Regions from separate parts of the Citrobacter sp. FDAARGOS_156 genome, predicted to be linked through region 1. Evidence: predicted binding sites of a transcription regulator. Region 1 holds the regulator's gene; the other holds the start of a gene.
What was found. Region 1 encodes PurR, which represses purine synthesis genes. Its sites were predicted from a motif close to CANGCAAACGTTTGCNTG; they were not measured.

Region 1 (6,661 bases):
TTTGTAAATTAAACAGACGGGCCGTTGCGATACGTAGCGTATCTCTGAAGTGGCGGGGAAGTTGGCTTTCAAGACCTGCACGCAGGACTTTGCTAAAAAACATATCCAGCCGATCGCATTCCCACCAGCCGTCCATATAACTTTCACCTAAACCCAACGACCCTTCCTGCAACACGCGTTTGAAAAAGTCGGGGTTTTTAACGCGAATATCTGCCGGTGCCGGGCCATTAATAGTAATGCCTGCACGGCTCAATAGCTCATTGGTGATTCGGTACCAGTCATCATCCGGTACGCTGACGTCTTCTATACATGATGAACTCATAGCTTCTCCATCACTGGTCGGTGATCAGAACCTTAAAACAGCGTAGACGCTTTTTTGGGCTTTGTGAGAAATCTCACGGAATTAATCCGCGAATCTATAATCCGACGTAGAACAGAGGAAGGGAGGAACCCTTGCCGAAAAGGCCATCCATGGAAGAACGGGAACCTGCTTGTTCCCGTTACTCTATAAATCTTATCGTTTTATTAACAACCGAAAATCAGTATAGGCCTGAATTTTTGGCTATTCAACCGAAAATTGTTAGCGGGCTAACTAAATGCCCGCAACAATGATTAATGTGACTCACCGTGTGCAACTTGCGCGCTCTCATCCGGCAAGGATGTGTTCTCAGCCTGTGACTGCATTTTGTAACCTAACGCGGCCAGCAACACTGTCGTCAGCATAACGCTGGTGGTCGTGAGCAGCGGCGTGCTGATTAACCACGAAACGACCAGGCTTGCCAGGAAGCATAACCCCAGTTGCAGCGTATTCTGCAACGCAGCGGCGCGCCCTGTTGCCTGAGGGAATGGGCGCAGCGCCTGAGCGACAACGATAGGGTAGATTGCCCCGTTCGCAATGGCCATCACGCAGAATGGGATCAGGATTTCAGCCAACGCAACGTGGTGAATAAAGCCTGTAGCCCAGGTGCCGATAACGCTAATGGCGTACAGGATAAGCAACCATGGCAGAAGCTGGCGACCCTGCCATTTTTGCAGTGCCGCGCGGCAGCCGTAACCCCCGATCAAAAATGCAATAGTTTGCGGGACATAGCTCAGACCAATCACAGCCGGGCTATAGCCCATTTCGCTAAGGATAAATGGTGAACCCGTCAGCCATGCGAAGAAACTTGCAGAACATGCTGCGTAAATCAGTACATTTCCACGGTATGCTTTGGAGCGCAGCAGCGTAGCGAACGTCAGTTTATCCTGGCTGTCGTCGCGCGCTTTTGCCGTTGGTTTTAAGCGCAGGGCCGGCAGCATCAGGATCAGGGTAATCGCAAAAAGGGTAGCAAAAATGGCCTGCCAGGAAAAATGTACCAGGATCCAACTGCCTAATAACGGTGCAAGTGCAGGGGATAATCCAACCAGCGGCATAATGGTGGCAAAAATGCGGTTTACTTTTTGTGAAGGATAATAATCGGTAACCAGCGCCTGCCAGATAACCGAAGCCGCACAGACACCAACGGCCTGAATAAAGCGTAGCACCAGTAAGCCGGTGGCGTTTTCTACCCACAACATGCCCAGGCTGCCCAGCGCGAAGATGGATAAGCCCAGCAGCAAAATAGGTTTGCGACCATAGTGGTCAGAGAGTGGCCCCCACAAAAGTTGTGCGACGGCAAATCCCGCTAAGAACAAGCTAAGGCTGGCACTCACGGCAGAGGCGGGCGTCTGTAAATCGGACTGAATAGCCGCAAAGGCGGGCAAATACATATCCGTTGCCAGAAAACCCAGCACGCTAAGACCTGCCAGCCAGACTAAAAACCCTTTTCCCGGTTGCATTATCGTTTCTCTTTTTAGCAATAGAACATTGCCGCTGAGTGTAGTGAGTGTAATTCTCGCTGTGAAACGCTAATATTTGCTTACTGATTTCAAATTTTTTGCAGGCAGAATATGTGGTCTGAATATTCACTTGAGGTGGTTGATGCGGTGGCGCGTAACGGTAGCTTTAGTTCTGCTGCTCAGGAGTTGCACCGCGTACCTTCGGCGGTAAGCTACACAGTGCGTCAACTGGAAGAGTGGCTGGCTGTGCCACTTTTTGAACGTCGTCATCGGGACGTGGAATTAACGCCTGCTGGCGCGTGGTTTTTAAAAGAAGGCCGATCTGTTATCAAAAAAATGCAGATCACCCGTCAGCAATGTCAGCAAATTGCCAACGGCTGGCGCGGGCAGTTGGCGATTGCAGTCGATAACATTGTCCGCCCGGATCGTACCCGCCAGATGATCGTGGATTTCTACCGCCATTTCGATGATGTGGAACTTCTGGTCTTTCAGGAGGTGTTTAACGGCGTCTGGGACGCGCTTTCAGATGGTCGGGTGGAGTTAGCTATCGGAGCAACGCAGGCCATTCCGGTAGGGGGGCGCTATACGTTCCGGGATATGGGAATGCTAAGCTGGAGTTGCGTGGTGGCCAGTCATCATCCGTTGGCGGCAATGCCGGGACCGCTCAGTGACGATACGTTGCGCAACTGGCCATCGCTGGTACGCGAAGACACGTCCCGTACGCTGCCAAAGCGTATTACCTGGCTACTGGACAACCAAAAACGCGTCGTGGTGCCTGACTGGGAATCATCGGCCACCTGCTTGTCAGCCGGACTCTGTGTCGGGATGGTACCGACGCATTTTGCTAAACCGTGGATCGATAGCGGAAAATGGGTGGCGTTACAGCTGGAAAATCCGTTCCCGGATGCCGCATGCTGTCTGACATGGCAACAGAACGATACGTCGCCGGCATTGAGCTGGCTGCTGGACTATTTAGGGGATAGCGAAACGCTGAACAAAGAGTGGCTGCGGGAGCCGGATGAGGCTCCCGCACAACAGTCTTAACGACGGTAATCGCGGAACGGGCCGTCGGCCACGGAGCGACGCTCTACCAGGCGTGGGTGTACCTCGATGGACTGCGATTCTTCACGTTTATTCACGATTCGGTCTAACAGCATGTTGAAGGCCGTTTCACCAAGTGAATCTTTTGGCTGATGGATGGTTGTCAGCGCAGGGGTGAAGTAACGGGCGTTGCGCACGTTGTCGTAACCGATAACTGAGATATCCTGCGGCACGCGCAGTCCCATCTCATCTGCGGCACACAGCGCACCCATCGCCATAATATCGCCACCACAGAATACGGCGGTTGGGCGATGTGACTGGGAGATGATTTGCTGCATAGCGCGGTAGCCGGATTCAGGCTCAAAATCACCCTGGACAATCCAGTTGTCAGGCACTTTAATCAGCGCTTCTTCCATCGCTTTCATGAAGCCAGCCAGGCGGCCTGCGCCGGTATTACGCTCCATAGGTCCTGGGATCACGCCGATCTCACGATGACCGCGTTCAATCAGATACCGGCCTGCCATGTAACCGCCTTCGAAAGCGTTATCAATGACGGTATCGGTAAAGTCGGCTTTTGCTTCGCCCCAGTCCATAACCACCATGGGAATATGGCGATACTCTTCGAGCATGGAAAGCAGTGATTCCGGATATTCTGAACACATTACCAGCAAGCCATCTACGCGCTTTTGCGCCATCATAGACAGATAAGCCTGCTGTTTTTCGAGACTGTTCCAGGCGTTGCCCAAAATCAGGGTGTAGCCTTTCTGGAAACAATTTTTCTCAACGGCCTCGATAATTTCGGCGAAATAGGCCGCTTCGCTGCTGGTTGCCAACAAACCGATCGATTTGGTGTGATTCACCTTCAGGCTACGTGCAACTGCGCTAGGGGAGTAGTGCAGCTCTTTGATCGCTGCCCAGACAGCGTTGCGCGTTTCTTCAGCGACAAAGCGCGTTTTGTTAATTACGTGTGATACGGTTGTAGTGGAAACGTTTGCTCGCTTCGCTACATCTTTAATAGTTGCCATTACATCTCACTCCAGACCATATCCTAAGCTCCTGAGAATACTCCAGGTAAACGTTTGCCTTCACACACCCTCAACGCAACGTCAGGGTTGCGGCACGCCGGGAAAACGACACGGAACGTCAGGAAGGGGTCAATGGCCGGTACGCTAATCAAGTAAGCGTGGAATTTTGTCTGATCTTAACGAAAAGGGGAAGAGTTAAAAGCAGTTATCAATATAAATCGTGAGAGATTTTTGCTTTCAAGTGTGTAAAAATGCGCAATATCACTTTTTGTGTGGGAATAAAAAGGAGAAAACTTGATGAGCACCGATCTGAAATTTTCGTTAGTAACGACCATAATTGTTCTGGGCCTGATTGTCGCGGGTGGCCTGACTGCAGCACTGCACTGATTTCCCCCGAGGGAGTTCGCTCTCCCTCATCCTTTCTGCTTGCCTTTTCCGTCCTATTTTTTGCAAATAAGCAAAAGTCTTTTGCAGTTTTGTTAACTTTATTAATTTTGCGATCAATGTCATGCTTTTGACTCTTATGATGTGTCGTGCCAAGGCTCGACGTTACGGAGTCGATAGATGAAACTAAATTATCCTTTACTGGCGCTGGCGATAGGTGCGTTTGGCATTGGAACGACCGAATTTTCTCCTATGGGGTTGCTACCCGTCATTGCCAAAGGCGTGGATGTATCCATTCCGGCCGCAGGGATGTTAATCAGCGCGTATGCGGTAGGCGTGATGGTTGGCGCCCCGCTGATGACATTACTGCTGTCCCATCGTGCGCGTCGCAATGCGCTTATCTTCCTGATGGCCATTTTTACGTTGGGTAATGTACTTTCGGCGATATCTCCGGATTACACGACGCTGATGCTGTCGCGCATTTTGACCAGTCTTAACCACGGGGCATTTTTCGGCCTTGGCTCTGTGGTTGCCGCAAGCGTGGTGCCCAAACACAAACAGGCCAGTGCCGTAGCAACTATGTTTATGGGGTTAACAATTGCCAATATTGGCGGTGTTCCCGCAGCAACCTGGCTTGGGGAAACCATCGGCTGGCGTATGTCCTTTATGGCGACGGCGGGACTGGGTGTTATCGCCATGGTCAGCCTGTTCTTCTCATTACCCAAAGGTGGGGCAGGAGAGCGCCCGGATGTCCGCAGCGAACTGGCGGTACTCATGCGTCCGCAGGTGTTGTCGGCTCTGCTGACGACCGTTCTGGGGGCCGGGGCGATGTTTACGCTTTATACCTACATCTCACCCGTGCTGCATAGCATTACTCATGCTACACCGGCGTTTGTCACCGCTATGCTGGTGCTGATTGGCGTTGGGTTCTCTATCGGTAACTATCTGGGGGGTAAACTGGCTGACCGTTCGGTTAACGGTACGCTGAAAGGCTTTTTACTGTTGCTGATGATTATTATGCTGGCGATACCTTTCCTTGCGCGTAATGAGCTGGGTGCGGCCGTGAGTATGGTGGTGTGGGGTGCAGCAACGTTTGCGGTGGTTCCGCCGCTGCAGATGCGTGTGATGCGCGTTGCCAGCGAGGCGCCTGGATTGTCATCGTCAGTTAATATTGGCGCGTTTAATCTGGGGAATGCCCTGGGAGCGGCGGCTGGTGGGGCGGTAATTTCCGGAGGGTTGGGCTACAGTTTCGTACCGGTAATGGGGGCGATTGTGGCGGGACTTGCGCTACTGCTGGTCTTTGTCTCGGCAAGGAAACAAGCGGAAGAAGTCTGCAACGCAACGAATTAAAAACAAAAACGCAGAAGGGAAACCCTTCTGCGTTGTCATCTTATGCTGCGAAGTTTTTCGCAACAAATTCCCAGTTCACCAGTGCCCAGAAGTGTTCCAGGTAGCCAGGACGGGCATTACGATAATCGATGTAGTAAGCATGTTCCCACACGTCAACGGTCATCAGCGGCGTCGCGTCAGTCGTCAGCGGTGTACCTGCGTTGGAGGTGGACACGATAGCCAGTTTGCCATCCGTTCCTTTGACCAGCCAGGTCCAGCCAGAACCGAAATTCTTGATAGCGGCATCGGTGAATTGTGCTTTGAAGTCTGCAAAGCTGCCAAAGGAGGCGGCAATCGCTTCGGCCAGTTTACCGGTCGGCTCGCCACCTGCGTTCGGGGCCAGGCAGTTCCAGTAGAACGTGTGGTTCCAGACCTGGGCTGCGTTATTGAATACACCACCTTCAGAGCTACGTACGATCTCTTCCAGTGATTTACCTTCAAACGCCGTGCCTTTAATCAGGTTATTCAGGTTAGTAACGTAAGTCTGGTGATGTTTGCCATAGTGGTATTCCAGCGTTTCGGCAGAAATGTGCGGTGCCAGAGCATCTTTGGCATACGGTAATGCAGGTAATTCGAACGACATTGCTTCTCTCCTTATTATTTATATTGAGTACACACAATAGCCTCATTGTGAGTAAGGATAGGGTAGCAAATTGAAAGGTTATGCAAAAGAAGAACTTACCCTACAGCATATTCTGTAGGGTAAGTTTTTAGCGAATTGTTTTCGGCGTCATTACACGGCGAGCGCCCACGTAGTGGCGTTGCCAGTAATCTTCGCTCAGAGAGGTTATTTGAATTTCCTGACCGCTGCGTGGAGACTGGATAAATTTACCATTGCCGACATAGACGCCAACGTGGTCGGCGGTACCGCGACCTTGCGTGCGGAAGAAGACCAGATCACCGTTTTTCAGTTCGCCACGTTCAATCGGCGCAGCGTCGCGCAGGTGATACATTTCATTGGCGGTACGCGGAATGCGGAACTTGACCAGATCTTTGTATGCGTA
Region 2 (6,661 bases), 910 kb from region 1:
ACCGTGGTGGCGTTGATTATTCTGGTGCAGGTCGTTCAGGTGCTGGGCGACTGGTTGGCGAAACGCGCAGACAAGCGCGACAGACATTGATTACTGTACGCTAAGCCAGTCAGCCACCTCCTGCCATGAGCCGCGAAAGACGATTTTCGCGGCTTTCTTTTCCAGCTGATAGCGATACATCGGGTCGTAATACTCGTTGAGCAACGGCACCAGCCAGCCCATATGAGCGTCGGTGCTGCCCGTTGCCTGCTGTTCGCGCAGAGCCACGTCGAGCAGGGTGGTCAGCTCGGCAAAACGCTGTAAACCCAGACGGCGGCGGATAGCAAACAGGCCGTGATGCAAATATTCACAGTACTCCTGCCAGCCCTGACTCTCGCCATAAGCGTGAGTGAAATCGTGGTGCATGCGTACAAAATACTCTTCGCGCAGCCGCTCCAGCCGTAGCTCAAAAGGATCGTCCACCACCGCAATAGATGCCTGGGTCATGCGCTCGCGCAGGCATTCGGGCAGATGATTAGCGCCGATCATGCGGCCTTCGTCCTCAAGTACCCACAGACGCAGATCCTGACGGCTGTCGGTTTTCAGCATTTCGACCGCCAGCAGGTTTTCAAAGCTTGCCTGGCTCAGCTGCGGCTCAACGGTGCGACCAAACGAGGAACCGCGATGGTGCGCCAGACCTTCAAGGTCAATGCCGTTCGGCTGCTGTTGCACCAACTGTGTTTTACCGTTCCCGGTACAGCCGCCAATTAAGACAATCGGTTTTTGCACCAGTTCTTCCGTCAGTTGAATCGCTGCCTGGCGCAATGCTTTATAACCGCCTTGTATTAGCGGGTAGTCAGTACCGGACTCGTGCAACCATTGCTGCACAATGTGCGAACGCTGGCCGCCGCGCGCGCAACATAAGTAGCCCGCAGGATTTTGACGACAGGCATTAAGCCATGCCTTCAGGCGTTGCTGGCGAGTCTCGCCACAAACCAGTTGATGGCCAAGCGCGAGGGCGGCCTCAGGCCCCTGACGTTTATAACAGGTACCTACGGCGGCACGTTCGTCATCGTTCATTAAGGGAAGGTTTATTGCGCCCGGCATTGCGCCCTGCTGAAATTCGACGGGGGCGCGTACATCGATTAAAGGCGTACCGGCGAGCAGAATCGCGCGATAGTCCGTTCCATCGTTCATGTTCAGTCCTGAAAATACAAAACAGCAATGGAGGGGATTTTACGCGCCAGGGGAGGGGCCGGGGAAGGATAAAATCCATTACCCGGCATTAATGGCTTATTTCAGCTTTGACTGCGCCCAGATAATGCCGCTGGCGTATTCCGGTGGCAGCAGGGGGATAAGCGCCTCCAGCGTCGCGCTAAGACGTGCAGTATCGCTGTCGCTCAGGTTCAGATGACCCACCTTACGACCTTCACGCACTTCTTTGTCATACCAGTGCAGGTGTACCAGCGGCAGCTTCAGCCAGTCGTAGTTCAGGTCGCTACCAATCAGGTTTACCATCACCGAAGGATTATTCACCACCGGAGTCGGTAATGGCAGGCTGGTAATGGCGCGCAGGTGCAGCTCAAACTGGCTGATGCTGGCGCCGTTTTGCGTCCAGTGCCCGCTGTTGTGCACGCGAGGCGCCAGTTCGTTGATCAACAGACCTTCCGGGGTGATGAAACACTCCATCGCCATCACGCCGACATACCCCAGTTCCTGCATGATGGCAGAGAGCATCGCTTCGGCCTGTTCTTGCTGTCTGGCGTTAGCCTGCGGGAAGACCACGCTGGTGCGCAGAATACCGTCCTGGTGCAGGTTATGGGTCAGCGGATAGAAGACGGTGCTGCCGTCGTGCGCACGAGCGCCTACCAGCGACACTTCACCAGAGAAATTGATTCCCTGCTCGACAATACACTCGCCGTAGCAATCATCCGGCAGTTGTTCGGTTTCATTGGCGCGTAAACGCCACTGTCCACGACCGTCGTAGCCGCCGACGCGACGCTTGACGATAGCCAGCGCGCCCAGTTTGTCGAATACCGCAGGCCACTCGCTTTTATCCGCCAACAGTTGCCACGGCGCAGTTGCCAGGCCGAGCTTGTCGAAAAGCTGCTTTTGCGTGAGACGGTCGGCAATAATCGGGAAAACGTCGCGGTTAACAAACGCCGGGTGGCGCGCCAGTTCGCGGGTTAACGCGGTTTCCGGCCAGCGCTCGATCTCAGCGGTAATGACGCTTTGCTGAAAGGGGACGGCGGCGGGCTCTGCATCCAGTCCGACGGGCCAGACCGCAATGCCCAGCGGCTCGCCGGCCTGACGCAACATGCGCCCTAACTGACCGTTACCGAGTACGCAGACCTGCTTCATGCCGCACCTCGCGGGTCCGGGTTCTCCAGTACCTCATCGGTTTGCGCTTTACGCCAGTCGCTCAGACGCTGATGTAATGCTTTGTCGTGTGTTGCCAGAATTTGTGCTGCCAGCAGGGCCGCATTGGCCGCACCCGCTTTGCCGATCGCCAGTGTTCCAACGGGAATACCGCGAGGCATTTGAACAATGGAGTAGAGGCTATCTACACCGCTCAACGCTGCGCTTTGCACCGGAACGCCTAAAACAGGCACCAGCGTTTTCGCCGCAATCATGCCAGGCAAATGCGCTGCGCCGCCAGCACCGGCAATAATCACCTGATAACCGTTTTCTTCAGCGCTTTCGGCGAAGCTGAACAGTTTATCAGGGGTACGGTGAGCGGAGACGACTTCAACATGATGCGGAACGTCCAGCATTTCGAAGATTTCGGCGGCGAACTGCATGGTAGCCCAGTCGCTTTTGGACCCCATCACGATGGCGACACGCGCCGGATTATTGCGGGAAGACATGCGTCTGAAAACTCCTGTGGTGCACTACACTCGACTTTTGAGGCCACCGAGAATAGCATAATTAACCTTCAAGGAAAACGATTGCGTCTATTCTGCGGCAGGTGTTTTTAAGCAGGAATTAAAAGGGAAAAGCGATCAGTTCAACGTCGTCAGGTGTGACTTTCACCATTGAGCCTTCGGTATGCCAGGCACCTAACACCACGCGGAAAGCGGGTTGCGCATTGGCCGTTACTTCGTGGACAGCAGGACGGTGTGTATGTCCGTGAATTAACCACTGGACCTGATGTTTTTCCATCTCGTTAATCACGGCCTGCGGATTCACATCCATGATTTCCAGCGATTTACTGCTGTTGGCGGCTTTACTGTTGGCACGCATTTTTGCGGCAATGCGCTGGCGAACAAACAGGGGCAGGGCGAGAAACAGCTTCTGTAGCCAGGATTGATGTACTTTGGCGCGAAATGCCTGATAGCCAGCGTCGTCGGTGCACAAGGTGTCGCCATGCATGATCAGTACCTTGCGACCATACAGGTTGAGCACTTTTTCCTGAGGTAACAGGGTCATGCCGCTCTCACGGGCAAAACGCTTGCCGATCAGAAAATCACGGTTGCCGTGAATAAAAAAGCAGGGAACGCCGGAATCCGTCAGCGCTTTTATCGCTGCGGCCATTTCACGATGTAGGGGATTGGGATCGTCATCGCCTATCCAGGCCTCAAACAGATCGCCAAGAATGTACAGCGCATCAGCCTTTCGTGCATCGCCGGCTAAAAAACGCAGAAAACCGGCGGTGATCGCCGGTTCTTCCGTGCAGAGATGAAGATCTGCAATAAACAGTGTTGTCACGATTACTCGCTGACGGTCACGTTTTCGATGATAACGTCTTCTTTTGGTACGTCCTGATGCATACCGCTGCGACCGGTGGAAACGCCTTTGATTTTATCAACGACATCCATACCTTCGACAACTTCAGCGAACACACAGTAACCCCAGCCCTGCATGCTTTCGCCGGAGAAGTTCAGGAAGTCGTTGTCGGCAACGTTGATGAAAAACTGAGCAGTCGCGGAGTGCGGAGCCTGAGTACGCGCCATTGCCAGCGTTCCACGGGTGTTTTTCAGACCGTTGTTGGCTTCGTTTTTGATAGCCTCTTTCGTGGCTTTTTGCTTCATGCCCGGCTCAAAACCGCCGCCCTGGATCATGAAACCATTAATAACACGGTGGAAAATGGTGTTGTTGTAAAAACCTTCGCGGCAGTAGTCCAGGAAGTTTTTAACTGTTTCAGGCGCTTTATCATCAAACGTTTTGATTACGATATCGCCGTGATTAGTGTGGAAAGTAACCATTTTTGCATCCTGTTCCGATAGAGTGGTGCTTCGACCCTGGTCAGGGTCACATGATAGGGGCTTGTTATAGCATAACCGCAAGGTTCGATCACCTTGCAAAGTGTGCTGCTTCGGGGCCAATTTATAGGTATTATAGGGCTTTGTTATCCACACACGTCTACACGGAATCTTCGATGTTAAAAATCTTTAATACACTGACGCGCCAAAAAGAGGAATTCAAACCCATTCATGCCGGGGAAGTCGGCATGTACGTGTGTGGCATCACCGTTTACGATCTCTGTCATATTGGACACGGGCGTACCTTTGTTTCTTTCGACGTTGTTGCCCGTTATCTGCGTTTCCTCGGCTACAAGCTGAAGTATGTGCGCAACATTACCGATATCGACGACAAAATCATTAAGCGCGCGAATGAAAATGGCGAGAGCTTTGTGGCGCTGGTTGATCGCATGATTGCGGAAATGCACAACGATTTCGATGCGCTGAATATTCTGCGCCCGGATCTTGAACCGCGCGCGACGCACCATATCGCCGAGATTATCGAAATCACCGAACAGCTGATTGCCAAAGGTCACGCTTACGTTGCTGATAACGGTGACGTGATGTTTGACGTGCCGACTGACCCGAACTACGGTCAACTGTCCCGCCAGGATCTGGATCAGCTGCAGGCGGGTGCGCGTGTTGATGTGGTTGATGTGAAGCGCAACCCGATGGACTTTGTGCTGTGGAAGATGTCCAAAGAGGGTGAGCCGAGCTGGCCGTCTCCATGGGGCGCAGGTCGTCCTGGCTGGCACATTGAATGTTCTGCGATGAACTGCAAACAGCTGGGTAATCATTTCGATATTCACGGCGGCGGCTCCGACCTGATGTTCCCGCACCATGAAAACGAAATTGCTCAGTCCACCTGTGCGCATGACGGTGAATACGTTAATTACTGGATGCACTCCGGGATGGTGATGGTTGACCGTGAGAAAATGTCCAAATCGCTGGGCAACTTCTTTACCGTGCGCGACGTGCTGAAATACTACGACGCCGAAACCATTCGCTACTTCCTGATGTCCGGCCATTATCGCAGCCAGTTGAACTACAGCGAAGAGAACCTGAAACAGGCACGCTCTGCGCTGGAGCGTCTGTACACCGCGCTGCGCGGCACTGACAAGTCCGTTGCTCCAGCCGGTGGCGAAGCCTTTGAAGCGCGCTTCATTGAAGCGATGAATGACGACTTCAACACGCCGGAAGCCTACTCCGTGCTGTTTGATATGGCGCGTGAGGTTAACCGTCTGAAGGGCGAAGATATGGCGGCAGCTAACGCTATGGCTGCGCATCTGCGTAAGCTGTCCGGCGTGCTGGGCCTGCTGGAACAGGAGCCAGAAGCCTTCCTGCAAAGCGGTGCGCAGGCGGATGATGGTGAAGTTGCTGAAATTGAAGCGTTAATCCAACAACGTCTGGATGCCCGTAAGGCGAAAGACTGGGCGGCAGCTGACGCCGCGCGCGATCGTCTCAACGAGATGGGCATCGTGCTGGAAGACGGTCCGCAGGGCACCACCTGGCGTCGTAAGTAAATCTCTATATTGCCGGATGGCGGCTAGTGCCTTATCCGGCCTACGATGGAATGATCGGTAGGCCTGATAAGCGTAGCGCCATCAGGCACTATTAATGACGTCTGTACCACCACAACACACCCATCATGACGGCTCCCGGCAGCCATACCCACATTAGCTCCGAAAGAATAACCTGATGCCCGTACGGCGTGGCGTAGCGTGATAGCGCAAACGGGGCGACCTTAATGACCTGCCACGGTGCGAAGAAGCGTTCATCTGACCACGGCCACAGCCAGCCGACGCCTTTTCCCCCGGTAGTGACAGAATCCAGCAGGCTGTGCGACAGCAGTGAAACCGTCAGGAATAACCAGCAGCGAATCAATCCCGCCTTAAACCATCGTCTGCCAATCAAAACACAGAGTAGTGGCACGACAAAGGCGAACAGCAGCGAGTGGGTAAAACCACGGTGACCAAATACGTTGCCGTAGGCGATGCCAAGCTTAAACGACAACACGTCGGCATCCGGCAACATAGCCAGAATGACGCCAGTAAACAGTAAGCGCGGGGGGATGACTTTAAGCCCGAGACCTAACCCTAAGCAGAGTGGCACGGCCGCGTGGGTAACAATTGTTGGCATGATGATCGCTTCGTATGGAAAAACGACATGCTAACAATTCACTGTGAAGTGGTGATGAAGTGATTATCTGAAAATGAGAGAGGAAGTGGCCGGACAGGGGGTTAGCCTCATCCGGCACCGGGGATCACGCCACGACGGTAATACTTTGGCCTTCAAAGCTTACGGTCTGTCCGGCAACGATTTTGCAGCGCTTACGCGTTTCTACTACACCATCGACCTTCACCAACCCTTCGCCAATGGCGATTTTTGCCTGGGCGCCACTTTCGCTCCAGCCTTCCAGCTTCAGCAGATCGCAGAGTTCA

Region 2: the regulator PurR is predicted to act here: its motif matches at 2,917-2,934, upstream of purE (5-(carboxyamino)imidazole ribonucleotide mutase).

The regions. Positions count from the first base shown of each region.
Region 1 covers NZ_CP014030.2:2,479,280-2,485,940, forward strand. Annotated here, with positions in the region: gene cfa (cyclopropane fatty acyl phospholipid synthase) at 1-322, opposite strand, end outside; gene punC (purine nucleoside transporter PunC) at 613-1,818, opposite strand; gene punR (DNA-binding transcriptional activator PunR) at 1,930-2,862, shown strand; gene purR (HTH-type transcriptional repressor PurR) at 2,859-3,884, opposite strand; gene cydH (cytochrome bd-I accessory subunit CydH) at 4,182-4,271, shown strand; gene AL515_RS12075 (MFS transporter) at 4,449-5,618, shown strand; gene sodB (superoxide dismutase [Fe]) at 5,659-6,240, opposite strand; gene AL515_RS12085 (C40 family peptidase) at 6,368-6,661, opposite strand, start outside.
Region 2 covers NZ_CP014030.2:1,569,800-1,576,460, forward strand. Annotated here, with positions in the region: gene AL515_RS07610 (methionine ABC transporter permease) at 1-90, shown strand, start outside; gene mnmH (tRNA 2-selenouridine(34) synthase MnmH) at 91-1,176, opposite strand; gene purK (5-(carboxyamino)imidazole ribonucleotide synthase) at 1,273-2,340, opposite strand; gene purE (5-(carboxyamino)imidazole ribonucleotide mutase) at 2,337-2,846, opposite strand; gene lpxH (UDP-2,3-diacylglucosamine diphosphatase) at 2,965-3,687, opposite strand; gene ppiB (peptidylprolyl isomerase B) at 3,690-4,184, opposite strand; gene cysS (cysteine--tRNA ligase) at 4,358-5,743, shown strand; gene AL515_RS07650 (metal-dependent hydrolase) at 5,835-6,359, opposite strand; gene ybcJ (ribosome-associated protein YbcJ) at 6,484-6,661, opposite strand, start outside.